Regions from separate parts of the Nonomuraea sp. NPDC049637 genome, predicted to be linked through region 3. Evidence: riboswitches for the same ligand, from Rfam matches in the RefSeq annotation. Region 3 holds a riboswitch; each other region holds the start of a gene.
The links. Region 3 has a riboswitch for thiamine pyrophosphate ahead of AB0J71_RS26665 (cytosine permease). Riboswitches for the same ligand answer to the same signal wherever they lie in the genome.

Region 1 (3,265 bases), on a different contig from region 3:
TCGAGGCGTGAGGCCACTTCGGGGAGAGTGAGCCACTCGTCGACGAGCTGGTCGGTCTCCCGGTCGATCTGTGCAACAGAAAGCGTCACGAAACCACAACTACCACATGCCGTCCTTGCTCAAACAACACAATCCCGTAGGGGGACCTCTGGATCTACCAGGCGTTCTGTGTCGAGGCGGTGCCCGCCTTCGATGATCCTACGGCCCTGCACGTAGTCCCGGGGCCGGTCGACGGCGAGCACGGCGGCGAGGGTGTCGCCGGAGGTCAGCCAGACGGCCGACCACTTGCCCTCGGGCTCGCCCCGGTAGAGCAGGCGGTCGCCGGAGGGGTGGTGGCCGATGTACTGGACCATGTGGCCGAACTGCTCGGACCAGAAGTAGGGCGCCGGGTCGTAGACGGCCTCCTCCCCCAGCAGGGTCGCGGCGGCGACCTCGGGCGAGCCGAGCGCGGTGTCCCAGTGCTCGACGCGCAGGCGGACGCCGTAGCGGCGCGACCACCAGGCCGCGCAGTCTCCGGCGGCGACCACGTTCGGCATGGACGTGCGCAGGTGCTCGTCGGTGACGACGCCGTTGTGCAGGTCGATGTCGGAGCCGGCCAGCCATTCGACGGCCGGGCGCACGCCGATGCCCGTGACGACCACGTGCGCCTGGACGAACTCGCCGCCCACCAGCCGCACGCCGCCCTCGTCCACCTCGTCGACCATGGTGTTCAGGCGCAGGTCGATGCCGTCGTACCAGTGTCGGGTGCGGGCGCCGATCTCCGGGCCCACGGCGTTGGCCAGCGGGGCGGGGCCGGCCTCGATCACGGTCACCGAGCAGCCGGCCTTGCGCGCGGCGGTGGCGACCTCGGCGCCGATCCAGCCGGCGCCGATGATCGCCACGTGGGCCCCGGCCACCAGGCCGGCGCGCAGCTCGTGGGCGTCGTCGAGGGTGCGCAGGACGTGCTGGGGGCCGTCGCCGGGCACGGTGATCGGCTCGGTGCCGGTGGCGATCACCAGGCCGTCGTAGCCGAGCTCGCCCTCGGTCGTCTCCACGACGCCCTCGCGCAGCGCCTTGGCGGTGACGCCCGGCCAGAAGTCGACCTCCAGCGCGTCGAGGTCGGCCTCCAGGAAGCTGGAGTCGGCCGCGCCGGACAGGACGGCCTTGGACAACGGCGGACGGTCGTAGGGCCGATGGCGCTCCTGGCCGATCAGCGTGATCCGTCCGGTGAAGCCGCGCCCGCGCAGCGCCTCCGCGCTGCGCAGCCCGGCCAGGCCCGCTCCCACCACTACGACATGGTTCACGTTCATGACCATAACGGGGGCGGTGCCGGCACGTCGCGCCGAGGCCGTAGGCTGGAGGCGCAAGACGCGCGGGAGTCCGGCCGTCACCGGGCTGAGAGGAAGGCTTGAGCGGGCCTTCGACCGCAAGACACCTGATCCGGATCATGCCGGCGAAGGGAGCGCGGATGAATGTGATCGTGGGCGGCGGGGTCGTCGGGTTGTCGATCGCCTGGCGGCTGGCCCGCGAGGGGCTGCCCGTCACGGTGGTCGACCCGGCCCCGGGGCGCGGGGCGTCCTACGCGGCGGCCGGGATGCTGGCGCCCGTCAGCGAGGTCGCCTACACCGAGGAGCCGCTGCTGCGGCTGGGGGCCGCCTCGCTCCGGCGGTGGCCGTCCTTCGCCGCCGAGCTGGCCGCCGACGCTGGTCTCGGCCCGGACTTCGGTGCGGGTTCTGGGGCAGGTCTCGGCACGGGGCTGAGCGGCGGTCCCGGTGGCGGGGCCGGGGCGAGGGCCGGGGAGGCGTTCGGGGGCGCGTTCGGGATGATCGGGCCGGAGGGGGCTGGCGGCCGGGCGCTCGACCTGCGCGCCGACGGCACGCTCGACGTCGCCTTCGGGGCCGACGACCTCGCGGCGCTCGACGACCTGGCGGCGTTCATGGACAAGCTGGGGCTGCGGGTCGAGCGGCTGACCGGGCGCGAGTGCCGCCGTCTGGAGCCCATGCTGGCCCCTTCGGTGCGCGGGGGGCTGCTGGCCCCCGGTGACGCCTGGGTCGATCCGCGCCGGGTCACGGCGGCGCTGCTGGGCGCGCTCGACCGGCTGGGCGTGCCCGTGGTGCGGGCGCGGGTGACCGGACTGCTGTGCGACGGCGACGCCGTTCCCGACGCCGTGGCAGGCGCTGGGACCAGCCCTTGGAGCAGTTCCGGGACCGGCGGCGCTGTGACGGGGGTGCGGCTTGAGCCCGTGCCCGGTCAGCCTGAGCCGGCGGTGCGGGAGATCGCGGCCGAGCGGGTGGTGCTGGCCGCCGGGGCGTGGAGCGGGGAGCTGGCCGACGTGCCCGTCCGGCCGGTCAAGGGGCAGATCATGCGGTTGCGCTCGGCGCAGCCGCTGCTCGGGCGGTGCGTACGCGGGACGGTGCACGGCACGCCCGTCTACCTCGTCCCCAGGGGCGACGGCGAGCTGGTGCTCGGGGCGACCCAGGAGGAGCTGGGGTTCGACACCCGGGTGACCGCGGGCGGGCTCTACGAGCTGCTGCGCGACGCCAGGGAGCTGGTGCCGGGCGTCACCGAGCTGGAGGTCGCCGACGTGGTCGCCGGGCTGCGTCCGGGCACCCCCGACAACCTGCCGATCATCGGGGCGGGCGAGGCGCCGGGGCTGGTGCTGGCGACCGGCCACCATCGGGGCGGGGTGCTGCTGGCCCCCCTCACGGCCGCCCTGGTCACGGCGGCGGTGCTGACACCGCCCGCGACGCCCCCGCCCGCGACGACGACGGCCCAGCCGGCGGGGCTTTCGACGGGCGCGGGGCTTTCGGCGGGCGCGGGGCTTTCGGCGGGCGCGGGGATTCTGACGGGTGAGGAGGGCGAGCTGGCCGCGCTGTGCTCGCCCGCGAGATTTCGGGATATTTCATGATTGTGACGATCAACGGCGCCGCGCACGAGGTGGCCGACGGCACCACCGTGGCCCAGGCCGTACGGACGCTGACCACGGCCACCACCGGCGTGGCCGTGGCCGTGAACGACGAGGTGGTCACGCGGAGCTCGTGGGAGACGACGGCGCTCGGCGACCGCGACCGCGTCGAGGTGCTGACGGCGGTGCAGGGTGGATGAGCTGATCATCGCCGGGGAGAAGTTCGCCTCCCGGCTCATCATGGGCACCGGCGGCGCGCCCTCTCTGGACGTGCTCGACCAGGCCCTGGTCGCCTCGGGAACCGAGCTGACCACGGTGGCCATGCGGCGGCTCGACCCCGGCGCCCGCGGCTCGGTCCTCGACGTGCTGCGCCGCCGCGAC
Region 2 (3,265 bases), on a different contig from region 3:
TAACATTCCACTTCGGCGCGGCGATAGGCCAAGCCCTGTCTGGTGGACTCGTCGATGCACGCGCGCTCGGCCTTGCTGAGGAGCAGTTCGCCGCAGACCGTCACGCCGGAGTACGTCCGGCAGTCGAGTGAACGGTTGCGCCGGCCGATACGGTAGTTGTCCTTGACCGCCTGCCTGCACTTCTGGCGCAGGGCCTGTGTGTCGGCGTAGCGGCACTGGGCGGTCAGCGTCCGGTATTGCTGCTTGCTCACTTCCTGCTGCTCGATGCCGTCCCCAGAGGCGGCAGCCGGTCCGATCGTGGTGAGAGCCACGATCGCGGCCACAGCGGCGATCTTCATCATAGTTCCCCTGAGGGAGTCCGTACCGCCAGGGGCGATCGCCAAACCTTGGGGTGATCGCCATGCTGACGCTCCGGTGCGACGAGCCCGCCCCCGGTTGGGAAGGACACGTCCTGCCGATCGGCAACAGAGCGCTCGGCGCGTGCGTGTTCGGGGCGCTTGCGACCGAGCGCGTCCAGCTCGACGAGAAGCCGTTGCGGACCGGCGGTCCGGGCAGCGCGGAGCCCGGCGGATCCGGCAACTGGCCGACGGACCGTCCCGGCGCTCCGGGCGGCGTGCGGCGGGTCATCGACGAGCGGGGTTCGATGGCGCCGGAGGAGGTGGCCGCGAGGTGGCCGCGATCCTGGGAAACCCGTCCTACAGCACGGGGAATTTCGCCTCCTACCCGGCGCACGCCATCGTCGGCAGGCTGACGGCGCGACTTCCGGGACCGGTGGGGTTCATGTTGCGCATTGGCATTGCGCATGACGGCGGTGAGGACGAGATGACGGCCGAGGCCGGACGGCTGACCTGGGCGGACGGCGTGCCAGTCGAGGTCAGGCCGGTGTCGGCGCGCGGCGGGACCGCGCGGCTGCGCGGCCCCGGGTTCGCACTCGCCCTGGAGACCAGGCCAGAGGAAAGCTCGACCTGGAGACCAGGCCAGGGGAGAGCTCGACCTGGGACTAGGGCAGGGGGGAGCTGCGCGCTGTCGCCAGCACGCTGAACCACGTGCGGTGGGTGACGTTCGTCTCGTGCCAGGCGACCGCGAACCCGGCCGCGTCCAGCACCGCGAGCAGGTCGCCCGCGTCGCGGTGGACGAACCAGCGCTCGTACTCCGTCCGGTACGGCACCGGCTCCCAGCCCTCGTTGTCGCCCAGGGCGGTGATCAGCGCGAGCACCCCGCCGGGGCGCAGCGCCGCGTGCCAGGCGCGCAGCGTCGCCTTGGTCTGCTCGGACGGCACGTGCACGAGGGCCGCGGCCGACCAGACGCCGTCCAGGGACGCCGGCGACAGCGGCGGCCGCCGCAGATCGCCCAGGACGGTGGGCACGCCGCGCCCGGTGGCGAGCCTGGCCATCTCGAGCGACAGGTCCACGGCCACGGTGGTCAGGCCGCGTCCGGCGAACCAGGCCGACTCGCGCCCCGGGCCGCATCCCAGGTCGGCGACCGTGGCTCCGGCGGGCAGGGCTGAGACGAACCGGTCGCGGAAGCCCGCGACGGAGGGTGACGGATCGGCGACCTGCTCGTCGTACTGGCGCGCGATGCGGTCGTAGGTGGCGGTCGTGTGCGCAATGGGATCAGACATCCCCTTGATCCTGCCACGCGCGGGGTTATGATCGCGGTGACCAACGCGGGAGCCCGGTGCGGACCGGGCTGAGAGGACGGCTGTCAGCCGCCGACCGCCAGAACCTGCTCCGGATAATGCCGGCGAAGGGAGTTTGCGCGATGAGCGACGCGCGCTTTTCCAAGATCCACATCGGTGACCTTCAGGTGCCGATGCGCGAGGTCAGGCTGTCGAACGGCACGTCGGTGCGGCTCTACGACACCTCGGGGCCGTCGCGCACCGACCGCTCGGCGTGGGGGTCGCCGGTCACCCAGCTCGGCGCCGCGCGGCGCGGCTTGGTGACCAAGGAGATGGAGTTCGTGGCCGTCCGGGAGGGTATGACCCCCGAGTTCGTCCGGCAGGAGGTCGCGGCCGGGCGGGCGGTCATCCCCGCCAACGTCAACCATCCCGAGTCCGAGCCGATGGCGATCGGCCGGAACTTCCTGGTAAAGATCAACGCCAACATCGGCAACTCCGCCGTCACCTCCTCGATCGAGGAGGAGGTCGAGAAGATGACGTGGGCCACCCGGTGGGGCGCCGACACCGTCATGGACCTGTCCACCGGGCCGAACATCCACGAGACCCGCGAGCAGATCATCCGCAGCTCGCCCGTCCCGGTCGGGACCGTGCCCGTCTACCAGGCGCTGGAGAAGGTGGGCGGGCGTCCGGAGGCGCTGTCGTGGGAGGTCTACCGCGACACCCTGATCGAGCAGTGCGAGCAGGGCGTCGACTACGTGACGGTGCACGCGGGCGTGCGGCTGGCGCACGTCCCGCTGACCGCCCGCCGCAAGACCGGGATCGTCTCGCGCGGGGGCTCGATCATGGCCGCCTGGTGCCTGGCCCACCACCGCGAGAGCTTCCTGTACGAGCACTTCGACGAGATGTGCGCCCTGCTGGCCCGCTACGACGTGACGTTCTCGCTGGGCGACGGGCTGCGCCCCGGGTCGATCGCGGACGCCAACGACGAGGCCCAGTTCGCCGAGCTGCGCACCCTGGGCGAGCTGACCAAGATCGCACATGCGCACGACGTGCAGGTGATGATCGAGGGCCCCGGCCACGTGCCCATGCACAAGATCAAGGAGAACGTCGACCTGCAGCGCGAGCTCTGCGACGACGTGCCCTTCTACACCCTCGGCCCGCTCGTCACCGACATCGCCCCCGGCTACGACCACATCACCTCGGGCATCGGCGCCGCCATGATCGCCTGGTACGGCACCGCCATGCTCTGCTACGTCACCCCCAAGGAGCACCTCGGCCTGCCCAACCGCGACGACGTCAAGACCGGCGTGATCACGTACAAGATCGCGGCGCACGCGGCGGACCTGGCCAAGGGGCACCCGCAGGCCCAGGCGTGGGACGACGCCCTGTCGGACGCCCGGTTCGAGTTCCGCTGGGAGGACCAGTTCGACCTGTCGCTCGACCCGGACACCGCCCGCGCCTTCCACGACGAGACCCTGCCGGCCGCACCCGCCAAGACCGCGCACTTCTGCTCGATGTGCGGCCCGAAGTTCTGCTCGATGAAGCTCAGCCACGAGGTGCGGGCGGGCATGGCGGACAAGGCGGCCGAGTTCCTCGGGAAGGGCGGCTCGATCTACCTCTGATTTTCGTGAAGCCCGGGGGCCGGCC
Region 3 (3,265 bases):
CCTCGCCGAGAACCCGCCCGCCGAGCCGCGCTACCGGGCCTGGGTGGACACCTACGCCGACCCGGCGTTCGCGGCGCTGACCGTACGGATCGGGCAGATGATCGACGAGGCCGACCCCGACCCCGTACGGGCGGAGGCGCTGTTTGCCGAGGGCATGGCACACGAGCTCGCCTTCTGGGACGTGCCGTAGTCGCGTGCCGGTCCGGTACGCGCCATACCCTGGGGGCATGCCGGAACTTCCCGAGGTGGAGTCGCTCACCAACTTCCTGCGCGAGCGGGCGGTCGGCCGCTCGATCGCCGGCGTAGACGTCGTCGGCTTCCAGGCGCTCAAGACGTTCGACCCGCCGGTCACCGCGCTCGGCGGGCTCACCGTCACGGGCGTGTCGAGGCACGGCAAGTTCATCGACCTCGACTGCGACGGCCTGCACCTGATCATCCATCTGGCCCGCGCCGGCTGGCTGCGCTGGCGCGACGACCTGACCGGCGCGCGGCCGGTGCGGCCGGGCAAGGGGCCGCTGGCCGTCCGCGTACGGCTGGCGCCCGACGACGACGGCCTGGCCCCCGGGTTCGAGCTGACCGAGGCCGGCACGCAGAAACGGCTGGCCGTCTACGTCACCGACAAACCGGAGGACGTGCCCGGCGTCGCCGCCCTGGGCCCCGACCCGCTCGACGACGCCTTCACCGTCGAGGCGCTCAAGCGCATCGTCGGCGGCAACCGCACCCAGATCAAGGGGCTGCTGCGCGACCAGAAGGTGATCGCGGGCATCGGCAACGCCTACTCCGACGAGGTGCTGCACGCGGCGAGGATGTCACCGTTCAAGATCGCCGCGACGCTGACCGACGCGCAGATCGCCGACCTGCACGAGGCCATCGTGACGACGTTGCGCGACGCCGTCGAACGGGCGCACGGGCTGGCCGCCAAAGACCTCAAGGCGGAGAAGAAGTCCGGGCTGCGCGTGCACAACCGGGCCGGCCAGCCGTGCGACGTGTGCGGCGACACCATCCGCGAGGTGTCCTTCGCCGACTCCGCGCTCCAGTACTGCCCGACCTGCCAGACGGGCGGCAAGCCGCTGGCCGACCGGCGGATGTCGCGCCTGCTCAAGTAGGGTCCCAGGCGCGGGATGATGGAGGCATGACCGTTCCAGAGATCGACGTCACCGCCGTTCCCGACAACGCCTACCTGCTCGACGTCCGCGAGCAGGACGAATGGCTCGCCGGCCACGCCCCCGAGGCCGTGCACATCCCGATGTCGCAGATCCAGGGCCGGGTCGAGGAGGTGCCCGCCGACCGCACGGTCTACGTGGTGTGCCGGGTCGGCGGCCGGTCGATGCAGGTCACGGCGTGGCTCAACCAGCTCGGGCGCGACGCCGTCAACGTGGGCGGCGGCATGCAGTCGTGGGAGTTCGCGCGCCGTCCGATGGTCAGCGAGACCGGGCAGGATCCTTTCGTGGCCTGAATGCCCCACTGTGGCGGTTCCGCCGCCATTGAGGCATGATGAGGGCGCCAACTGCATAGTCGCGGGAGCTCGGGGTGCCGGGCTGAGAGGGCAGCAACACAGCCGCTGCCGACCGCCTGAACCTGTCCGGGTAATGCCGGCGTAGGGAGTGTGCGATGACGCATGTCGTCGACGAAGTTCCGCTGACCCTTGACGGCGCGCCCCCCAAGACCCTCGGCGTCCTCGACCAGGGCGCGCTCTGGGCCAACCTCGGTGTCAGCCTCCTCGGCTTCTCCGGCGCGCTCGTCCTGATCGACCCTCTGGGCAACGCGCCGCTCAGCCTGGTGGCCGCGCTCACGGCCGCCGTGGTCGGCAGCCTCATCGGCACGGCCATGGTCGGCCTGTCGGCCATCCCCGGCACGCAGACCGGGCGGCCGGCGATGGTGCTGCTGCGCGGGCTGTTCGGGGCGAAGATGTCGTACGTCCCGTCCGTGCTGAACATCGTGCAGATGCTCGGCTGGGGGGCCTTCGAGCTCTGGGTGATCGCCAAGGCCGCGAACGCGATCTTCGGGAGCGTCCCGTACCAGGTGTGGGTGGTGGTGGCGGGGGTGCTGACCACCGCGCTCGCCGTCTGGCCGCTCGGATCGATCAGGCTGCTGCGCCGGTACGTGACCGCCGGCGTGATCGTGTCGCTGATCTGGTTCACCGTGTCGTTCCTGGGCGAGGCGCCGACGTACGCGGGCGGGTCGTGGACGGCCTTCGCCCCGGCCGTCGACTACGTCATCGCCCTGTCGGTGTCGTGGGTGCCGATGGCCGCCGACTTCGCCAGGCACTCGCGTTCCAGCAGGGCCGCCTTCACCGGGGTCGTCGGCGGCTACACCGTCGCCCAGGTGGCCTGCCTGGCCCTCGGCGTGTACGCGGTGGCCATCGCGGGCGCCCAGGCGGTCGCGGCCGACGGCATGGTCGTCTTCCAGCCGTTCGTCGCGGCGCCGCTGGGCGCGCTGTTCTTCGGCATCCTGGTGCTGCGCGAGACCGACCAGTCCTTCGCCAACGTCTACTCCACCACCGTCTCGCTGCAGAACCTGATGCCGAAGGTCGACCGCCGGATCGTCTCCACCGCGATCGGCGTGCTCACCACCGCGATCGCCCTGGTCGTGGACGTCACCTCCTACGGCGCGTTCCTCGGGGTGATCGGCGCGGTGTTCGTGCCGATGTTCGCGGTGCTGGCCGTCGACTACTTCGTGCTCGGCGGCGCCGCCCGCTGGAACACCGCCGAGGACGCGCCCTCGCGCTGGCTGATGCTGCTGCCGTGGGCGCTGGGCTTCGCCGCCTACTGGTTCACCACCTCGACGCCCACGGTCGCGGGCTGGGACGGCTTCTGGGCGTCGGCCCGCGACGCCGTCGGCTTCACGCGGGAGCCGTGGATGAACGGCGCGCTCGGCGGCGCGCTGGTCGCGGCCGTGGTGACGCTGGTCATCGGCGTGCTCGGCCGGCGTCGCTCAGCGGCCCGCTGAGGCCCGGCGTTCGACGTTGAGCAGGTGCTGCTTGGCGGCCACGCCTCCGGCGTAGTCGCCGAGCTCGCCGTCCTCACGGACCACCCGATGACAGGGCACGATCACGCACACGGGGTTGGCGCCGACCGCGTTGCCCACCGCGCGCAGGGCGCGCGGCCGCCCGATGCTCGCGCCGATCTCCTCGTACGTCGTGGTCGTGCCGTAGGGCACGGCCATGGTCTTCTGCAGCACGGTACGGGCGAACGGCGTGGCCAGCGCGAGGTCGACCGGCGTGGCGAAGGTGCGCAGCCGGCCGGAGAAGTACGCGTCGAGCTCC

Region 1: linked by a shared signal. The riboswitch ahead of AB0J71_RS00585 (FAD-dependent oxidoreductase) and the one ahead of AB0J71_RS26665 (cytosine permease) in region 3 are both predicted to bind thiamine pyrophosphate.
Region 2: linked by a shared signal. The riboswitch ahead of thiC (phosphomethylpyrimidine synthase ThiC) and the one ahead of AB0J71_RS26665 (cytosine permease) in region 3 are both predicted to bind thiamine pyrophosphate.

Annotation. Positions count from the first base shown of each region.
Region 1 is NZ_JBFAOM010000001.1:130,500-133,764, forward strand. Features, by position in the region: gene AB0J71_RS00575 (Rv2175c family DNA-binding protein) at 1-89, opposite strand, end outside; gene AB0J71_RS00580 (FAD-dependent oxidoreductase) at 120-1,289, opposite strand; TPP riboswitch at 1,342-1,458, shown strand; gene AB0J71_RS00585 (FAD-dependent oxidoreductase) at 1,448-2,887, shown strand; gene thiS (sulfur carrier protein ThiS) at 2,884-3,084, shown strand; gene AB0J71_RS00595 (thiazole synthase) at 3,077-3,265, shown strand, end outside.
Region 2 is NZ_JBFAOM010000033.1:79,744-83,008, forward strand. Features, by position in the region: gene AB0J71_RS34975 (hypothetical protein) at 1-341, opposite strand, end outside; gene AB0J71_RS34980 (glycoside hydrolase N-terminal domain-containing protein) at 401-751, shown strand; gene AB0J71_RS34985 (class I SAM-dependent methyltransferase) at 1,001-1,621, opposite strand; TPP riboswitch at 1,657-1,769, shown strand; gene thiC (phosphomethylpyrimidine synthase ThiC) at 1,762-3,240, shown strand.
Region 3 is NZ_JBFAOM010000020.1:108,037-111,301, reverse strand. Features, by position in the region: gene AB0J71_RS26680 (TenA family protein) at 1-190, shown strand, start outside; gene AB0J71_RS26675 (DNA-formamidopyrimidine glycosylase family protein) at 228-1,106, shown strand; gene AB0J71_RS26670 (rhodanese-like domain-containing protein) at 1,133-1,456, shown strand; TPP riboswitch at 1,508-1,621, shown strand; gene AB0J71_RS26665 (cytosine permease) at 1,612-2,949, shown strand; gene AB0J71_RS26660 (methylated-DNA--[protein]-cysteine S-methyltransferase) at 2,935-3,265, opposite strand, start outside.